Regions from separate parts of the Paenibacillus sp. 1-8 genome, predicted to be linked through region 3. Evidence: predicted binding sites of a transcription regulator. Region 3 holds the regulator's gene; each other region holds the start of a gene.
The links. The regulator NrdR, encoded in region 3, represses ribonucleotide reductase genes. The targets are predictions, from matches to a motif close to AACACNATATATNGTGTT.
Positions count from the first base shown of each region.

Region 1: the regulator NrdR is predicted to act here: its motif matches at 941-958, upstream of nrdI (class Ib ribonucleoside-diphosphate reductase assembly flavoprotein NrdI).
Region 2: the regulator NrdR is predicted to act here: its motif matches at 991-1,008, upstream of AC0WRU_RS23220 (anaerobic ribonucleoside triphosphate reductase).

Region 1 is NZ_CM149995.1:1,932,067-1,934,328, reverse strand. It holds gene AC0WRU_RS09055 (GNAT family N-acetyltransferase) at 1-290, opposite strand, end outside; gene AC0WRU_RS09050 (DUF2500 domain-containing protein) at 355-717, opposite strand; gene nrdI (class Ib ribonucleoside-diphosphate reductase assembly flavoprotein NrdI) at 1,126-1,485, shown strand; gene nrdE (class 1b ribonucleoside-diphosphate reductase subunit alpha) at 1,472-2,262, shown strand, end outside.
Region 2 is NZ_CM149995.1:5,040,829-5,043,090, reverse strand. It holds gene AC0WRU_RS23220 (anaerobic ribonucleoside triphosphate reductase) at 1-908, opposite strand, end outside; gene AC0WRU_RS23215 (AbrB/MazE/SpoVT family DNA-binding domain-containing protein) at 1,206-1,676, opposite strand; partial or broken gene AC0WRU_RS23210 (glycoside hydrolase family 3 N-terminal domain-containing protein) at 1,943-2,125, shown strand; gene AC0WRU_RS23205 (fibronectin type III-like domain-contianing protein) at 2,254-2,262, shown strand, end outside.
Region 3 is NZ_CM149995.1:1,743,263-1,745,524, reverse strand. It holds gene AC0WRU_RS08095 (MarR family winged helix-turn-helix transcriptional regulator) at 1-343, shown strand, start outside; partial or broken gene AC0WRU_RS08090 (PD-(D/E)XK nuclease family transposase) at 412-585, shown strand; tRNA gene AC0WRU_RS08085 (tRNA-Lys) at 791-863, opposite strand; tRNA gene AC0WRU_RS08080 (tRNA-Ala) at 873-948, opposite strand; gene nrdR (transcriptional regulator NrdR) at 1,073-1,540, opposite strand; gene AC0WRU_RS08070 (alpha/beta-type small acid-soluble spore protein) at 1,646-1,870, shown strand; gene AC0WRU_RS08065 (lytic transglycosylase domain-containing protein) at 2,007-2,262, opposite strand, start outside.

The sequences.
Region 1 (2,262 bases), 190 kb from region 3:
ATCACAATGCCGAGCGTGGCATGCCGATTCATCCAGTTGATTTTAAATAAATCCAGTTGTCCAATATAGTCCAGTGTGTCTTTATGCGCAATAACAAAGCCCTTCATCTCGGAGTTACCGTCGATCATCATCTGTACGTAGGCTTCGCTATTCGTCTGAGAATGAGGATAAGTAAAAACATCACTCAAACCGCGTGTAATATCCGGGTCATTGACCCATTTTCGTATTTCCGGTATATCCTCCTGACGATACTCCCTCAATACGATGCGTTTCCCAATAATATGTGGCATAGTACATCTTCCCTTCGGTTATGTATGGGTATCCTGGCAGTTACCCGCCCCCAGCTAATATGGCTTACGCTTCCATCGCTCTCACGAACTCCAGAAAGCGCGTGCCTTTATAACGAAGCTCCCCCCGATCTCCAGTAACAATCATGCCAAAATCCCTATCCTTCACCTCCAGCTCCTTGCGCTCGCCCCCATCAAACTCAAAAGTAACATAATAATCTGTCGAAGCTGAAAAATCGCCTGAGCCCCCGCGAACCCTCGTTCTCTTGTCCACCACCTTGCATGAACGTTGTTCCAACTCAGCGGCTTGATTCGAAAGCCCCGTACCGATTGCCTTGGCAATGATAGCGATAAATCCAATTGCAATGATTCCAAAAACGATAAAAAATATGGCATCAAACGACCCTGAATCCATAAATCCATTTCCCATCATACGTATTCCCCCTACAGTAAAAGGTAGATTTACCACTGTATCTCCTATTGACAAATCGTACATCTTCACGCTCCAAAACTCCAGTACATTTGTAAAATTCGCACGAAAAAAAAAGTTATTCCGCTTATCCCGCACCCCGCTTGGACTTGCCCCCAATCCTTGTGCCCAACCTTTTAAAAGTGATTGACCTCACCTATATATAGATATAAAATAGAAATCGTACTCTAAATATAGTGTATAGCGCGTATTTTACACATATATCTTGAAAATACAGATATGGAAGTACCGATATAAATAGGCGTTAAAATTTTGGCGAAGCGCAGCCAGCAAGGGTTTGCGAATCTTTACAGGATTTCGAGCCTTGGGCAGATGCCGTTTTGCCAAATGTCAAGGAGGATGAATACAATGCTGATTGCTTATGATTCCAAGACCGGCAATGTAAAAAGATTTATCGGGAAGCTCAAGCTTCCGGCGGTCCAAATCCAGGAGCAAATGACTATAGAGGAACCATACGTACTCATTACATATACAACGGGGTTTGGACAGATACCTGAAAGGGTATCTTCCTTTTTGCAAAAAAATGCTCAAAACCTCGTGGGTGTGGCTGCCAGCGGCAACCGTAACTGGGGCGAGTGCTTTGCCAAAAGCGCGGATTTGATCTCCGACCATTACAACGTGCCTGTCATCAGTAAATTTGAATTATCCGGAACGTTCGGCGATGTAGAGCGTTTCAAACAGGAGGTGAGCCGAGTTGCGGCATATTGAATTGAACAACATGTTGATGAAACGCGATACAGACGGCTTTTTTCAATTGGAAAAGGACCAAGAGGCTGTAGACGAGTTTATGAAGGAAGTCGATGAACGGAGCTTGAAGTTTGCGGATACAGCGGCTCAAGTGCTCTACATGATTGAGAATGATTATTACGAAAATTTCTATAGTAGCTATACGGCTGACGAAATTAAGGATATTTTCCATATCACTCATAGTTATAATTTTAAATTTCCTTCCTATATGGCAGCATCCAAGTTTTATACAGATTATGCAGTGAAGAGTAATGACCGTAAGGTCTATCTGGAGCACTATCCTGATCGGGTGGCGGTCGTCGCCCTGCATTTGGGACGCGGTAACGCCGATACGGCGCGCCTGTTGTCCCGCTCGATGATGGAGCAGCGTCTCCAGCCGGCAACGCCAACCTTCCTGAATGCAGGCAAAAGCCGTCGTGGAGAACTGGTGTCCTGCTTCCTGCTCGAAATGGATGACTCCCTCAACTCGATCAACTACGTGCTGAACACATGCATGCAGTTGTCCAAAATCGGCGGCGGTGTCGCGGTCAACCTGTCGAAGCTGCGGTCACGCGGCGAGGCGATCAAAGGTGTAGAAGGCGCGGCTAAAGGAATTATGCCTGTGCTGAAGCTGATGGAGGACGGCTTCTCTTACGCGGATCAGATGGGTCAACGTAAAGGTTCTGGCGCAGCATACTACAACATTTTCGGATGGGATGTACTGGAGTTCCTGGATAGTAAAAAAATCAATGCCGACGA
Region 2 (2,262 bases), 2.2 Mb from region 3:
GCATCCACATTGACAAAATTGGGATACATACGTTTGCTGGAGCATTCTACTGCCCGCAGGAACAAGTCATAGTTAATATCGCCTTCGGCCTGATTGATCCCTTTTTTGCATTGGAAAATATGCTGTGGAAAAACAGGGGTTTCCCCGCTGCCCAAGCCACGAATAGTGGCCTCCAGCAACGATTGCGTAACAAGCCGCCCCTCAGCAGAAGTACACATGCCGTAATTCAGTGATGTGAACGGAATTTGTCCGCCTGCCCGACTGCTCATGGTGTTCAGGTTGTGAATAAGTGATTCGGCGGCCTGCCGGGTTTCCGTCTCCGTTTCTTCGCGTGCGAATGCGTATGAACGAGGGCAGATCTCATGTAATAGGCTGTTGGCTATATGTAATTCGTCATCAGGCAGGGCGGGTTCTATTCCTTCTCCGAACAGACGGAGTCCCTTGCGCAGATGCTTGCGGAAGGACCGGGCCACGAAAGGAGCAAGGTCCCAGTCTATTTTATTGGCAGAAACGCCTCCAAATTGGCTGTTTTGCTGAGACTGGAATATGATAGCCACCAGTGCCATAGCAGACATAATAGTTTGTGGTGTGCGCACAGAGCCGTTGCCTGTATTAAAACCATCTCGCAACAAGCGACCAAAAGGAATAAAGATACAGTTCGTAGTCCCGAGCGCATATTGGTCCAAATCGTGAACATACACATATCCGTGGTCGATAGCGTCTGTCAGTTCAGGCGGAAGCACACGCAGTCGCGAATACCACTTGGCGTACTCGGAGCCGAGCTTGCTCATTTTGCCGCTGAACGATTCTCCATTCAAATTTGCATTCTCCCGCAGCGTGTCCAAATCTTGTGCCCCAATGACCCGCTCGCCGATGTCGTATAATTGATGTTCCTCCAACACCTTCATCGCAAAACCCTCCATATAGTAAAATATATATTTTTCTCCCAAAAACAATATATTGACAATATCGTGTACAAACCAATTGTTTCAGTCTATATATTGTATATGTGGATGGATAGAGCGTATGTGATTATTGTCACGTCGATAGGGAGGGGAAAGCACAAAAAAGCCAGGTGAAAAGTCAGGAACACATCAACGAATACGCTCCTTACTCTACACCTGACGATCGAATATTTGACGGAAAATAATATGAGGACAGATCCATTGGATCTGAGTATGTGTTGTAATAAATTACTGGATCATTTAAAGCAGCTTTTTCAACTGGGACACCCGGCCTTGTGAGATATTGAGCATTTCGGCATATATCTTTTGCGGCAGGTTGGGATGTTCCTGAATCAGCTTTCGGAGCTTTTTTACCATGTCTCCTTGCTGCACTCTGGATTGTTTGGGCTGCCAGGTTGTATGGTTATGAACCGGCTTGCTAAGTTCTTGAGCCTGGATGGCTTCGGTGCTGGTGGGATGTACATTTTCCTCTGTCTTTAATACCTGAATGCAATCGGCGCAAATAAAGCTATCACGAAAATAAGTCAAATGATCAACTGCGCCGCAAAATTTGCAGGCTACACCTGTATATTTCCTTAATACAAAGCCTTCTTCATTCACGAAAAATTCGAGCGAATCACCAATATTGATATCCATCGTGGTACGCATTTCCTTGGGAAGCACGATTCGCCCCAATTGATCCAGAGGCCGTGTCATTCCGGTATTTTTCATAAGCTCTTCCTCCTTCAATTATATATATCCTGATTATACCAAAAAATATTATTTTTTGCTTTGTTTACTGAAGAAAATATACAATTTTTTTATGCATTTATCATATACCTTCACACGTATTGTCGGGGTACTCCTTTTTCGTTATGATATATTAAAACGCTTTCATACACCTTTTCATCGTATTTTGATTGGGATAAGGAGATGACGGATATGAGTCATGAAACAACGGGTTTAGAATATCTTTTTCAAAATCCGAAGATTCATCCGAAAAGCCTTTTACAGAAGGCAAAGCCCAGTCTATGATGACCTCTTACAACCTGATTAATGGGACACCTGCTACGTTGTATCACGGTGTTAACGATATTGTCAGGGACGAATGGGGAATGGACGGCTTTGTGGTCAGTGATGCCGGTGATGTGATGGGAATCGTAAAGGATAGCGCCCGATACGAACGATAGCTCTGTCACTGAAGGTACCGTCAACTCTCTTGTTACACTTGATGCCACGGATACTCTGAATGTGTGGGTGGACATTACGAATCAGAGCAGGTTTGCCGGAGAAGAGGTCGTACAATTATATGTGCGGT
Region 3 (2,262 bases):
CGATCCTTCAATACAACCTGCGGGTTTCCATATTATCCGTTGGCTGTACTCATATGGCCCAACAAGCGCCACTATGCTGGCGGAATCGACAGCTATGGATCGCAGTTCGGTGAGCCGTCTCGTCAAACAACTTGAGCTTTTGGGTTATGTGAAAAGGGAAGCCTCCCCTGATGATCGTCGAGGAATACTTCTATCCCTCACTGAGCTTGGACAGCAAAAGACGATTGTTGCTCTAAAAGAGAAAGAATTTGTATTTTACGAACACATTTCAAGATGGGACGATGAACAACTTGAAAATTTTATCGGAATGCTCAGGGACTTTAACGGATTTGATCACAAGTAACAGGTCCATTGATCATGAGTGTTAAGGAATGTGATGCTTAACTTCAAGAAGGAAGCCTATCTTCTTATAAGGCAAATTGGGAGGTGCTTAAGGTGAATGAACCCACATTCAAAAAGGCGATGGATACACTGGAGTTTCTAAGCCAAGATCGGGAAGCGCGACGTTTGTACGAGGAACGACAAAAATTTCTGCATGACGAGGCTTCTGCTCTTGAATGGGCTACGGAAAATTCCTCAAGCCAGTTCAAATGTAATGTAAAGGTTGAATGACCGCTTTTCTAAAAAGTTGAAGTAAAACTAAAACAAACGCCATGTCCTCATTCAAGAGAACATAGCGTTTGTTTTTATCAAGAAAATAGAGTCAACTGTGACCAAACGTGTGACCACGAAGGAAAACAAAGCTAAATTCAAAACAAAAAAACGGCATTTCTGCCGTTTTTCTAAAGGATGGACTCTCAGGGACTCGAACCCTGGACCAATTGATTAAGAGTCAACTGCTCTACCAACTGAGCTAAGAGTCCATATTATTATGGTGGAGCCTAGGGGGATCGAACCCCTGACCTCATCGCTGCCAGCGATGCGCTCTCCCAGCTGAGCTAAGGCCCCGTTTTATGTAATCTCAATCATCTGTTTGAAGCGACTCCTATATCATATAAAATTTTTCGCCCTGTGTCAATACTTTTATAAAAAATATAACCTTCCCACCATGAACCAAGATACAGTCAGCGATCTAGTCGCTGGCTGTGTCTTTGGATAACAGTGTTTTCAGTTCCTTCATAAACATGTTGATGTCTTTGAACTGCCGATAGACGGACGCAAAGCGCACGTAGGCCACTTCATCAACAGGATAGAGCTGTTCCATGACCAGCTCGCCGATCTGCTGGCTATCCACCTCTGTAGCGGCTGTGTTGCGAATGACGTTTTCCACCTGAGATACGATCATATCCAGTTGCTCGACAGATACGGGGCGCTTCTCGCAAGCCCGAATGAGACCGCGCAGCATTTTATCACGGCTGAACTCTTCACGGCTACCATCCTTTTTAATGACCATGAGCGGGGTCTCCTCCACCATTTCAAAGGTGGTAAAACGCCTAGCACATTGCTCGCATTCGCGACGGCGACGGATGGACTTGTTGTCATTCGCAGGCCGCGAGTCCAGTACCTTTGTTCCATTGTAGGCACAGTACGGGCATTTCATAAATTCATCACTTCCTTTTTCCAATAAATTCTCTATACTTTTTCGTAATAATTTTGTCAAAACGGTTCATAATATGTTTACCAAGTCGCGAGGAGGTGAACAACAATGGCACAAGGAAACAATGGCAACTCCAACAACCTGGTAGTCAGCAGATCCTCCGGCGCTCTGGAGCAAATGAAATTTGAAATCGCTCAAGAGCTGGGTATCAGCATTCCTCAAGATGGATACCAAGGAAACATGACTTCCTATGAGAACGGTTCGATCGGGGGCTACATCACAAAACGCCTCGTAACGATCGCCGAACAACAATTGGCAGGTCAATACCAATAATCGCGGTAATAATGCAAAAATAACAAAAAAAAGTGTTTGGATGGGCTACTAAAAACAGCCTGTCCTGCGCTTTTTTCATTTTAATGCCATCAGGCTCATTGTGTCATGACATATTTACACGCAGCCTCGCCATCCATTAAAACTGATTATAAATTTTCGTGTATTGCCTGTAGTAGTAAATAACCCGCTGTACATAATGTCGCGTCTCGCCAAAAGGGATTTGCTTGATGGATTCTTCTTTCCCATCCCATACGCCCTTGTCCAGCCACTCCTGTACTTTACCGGGGCCTGCGTTGTAAGCCGCAACGATAGCTACCGGATTGTCCTTAAATTTCACCGACAGATTATGCACATACCAGGTTCCCAGCTCAATGTTGGTGCCCGGCTCGTGC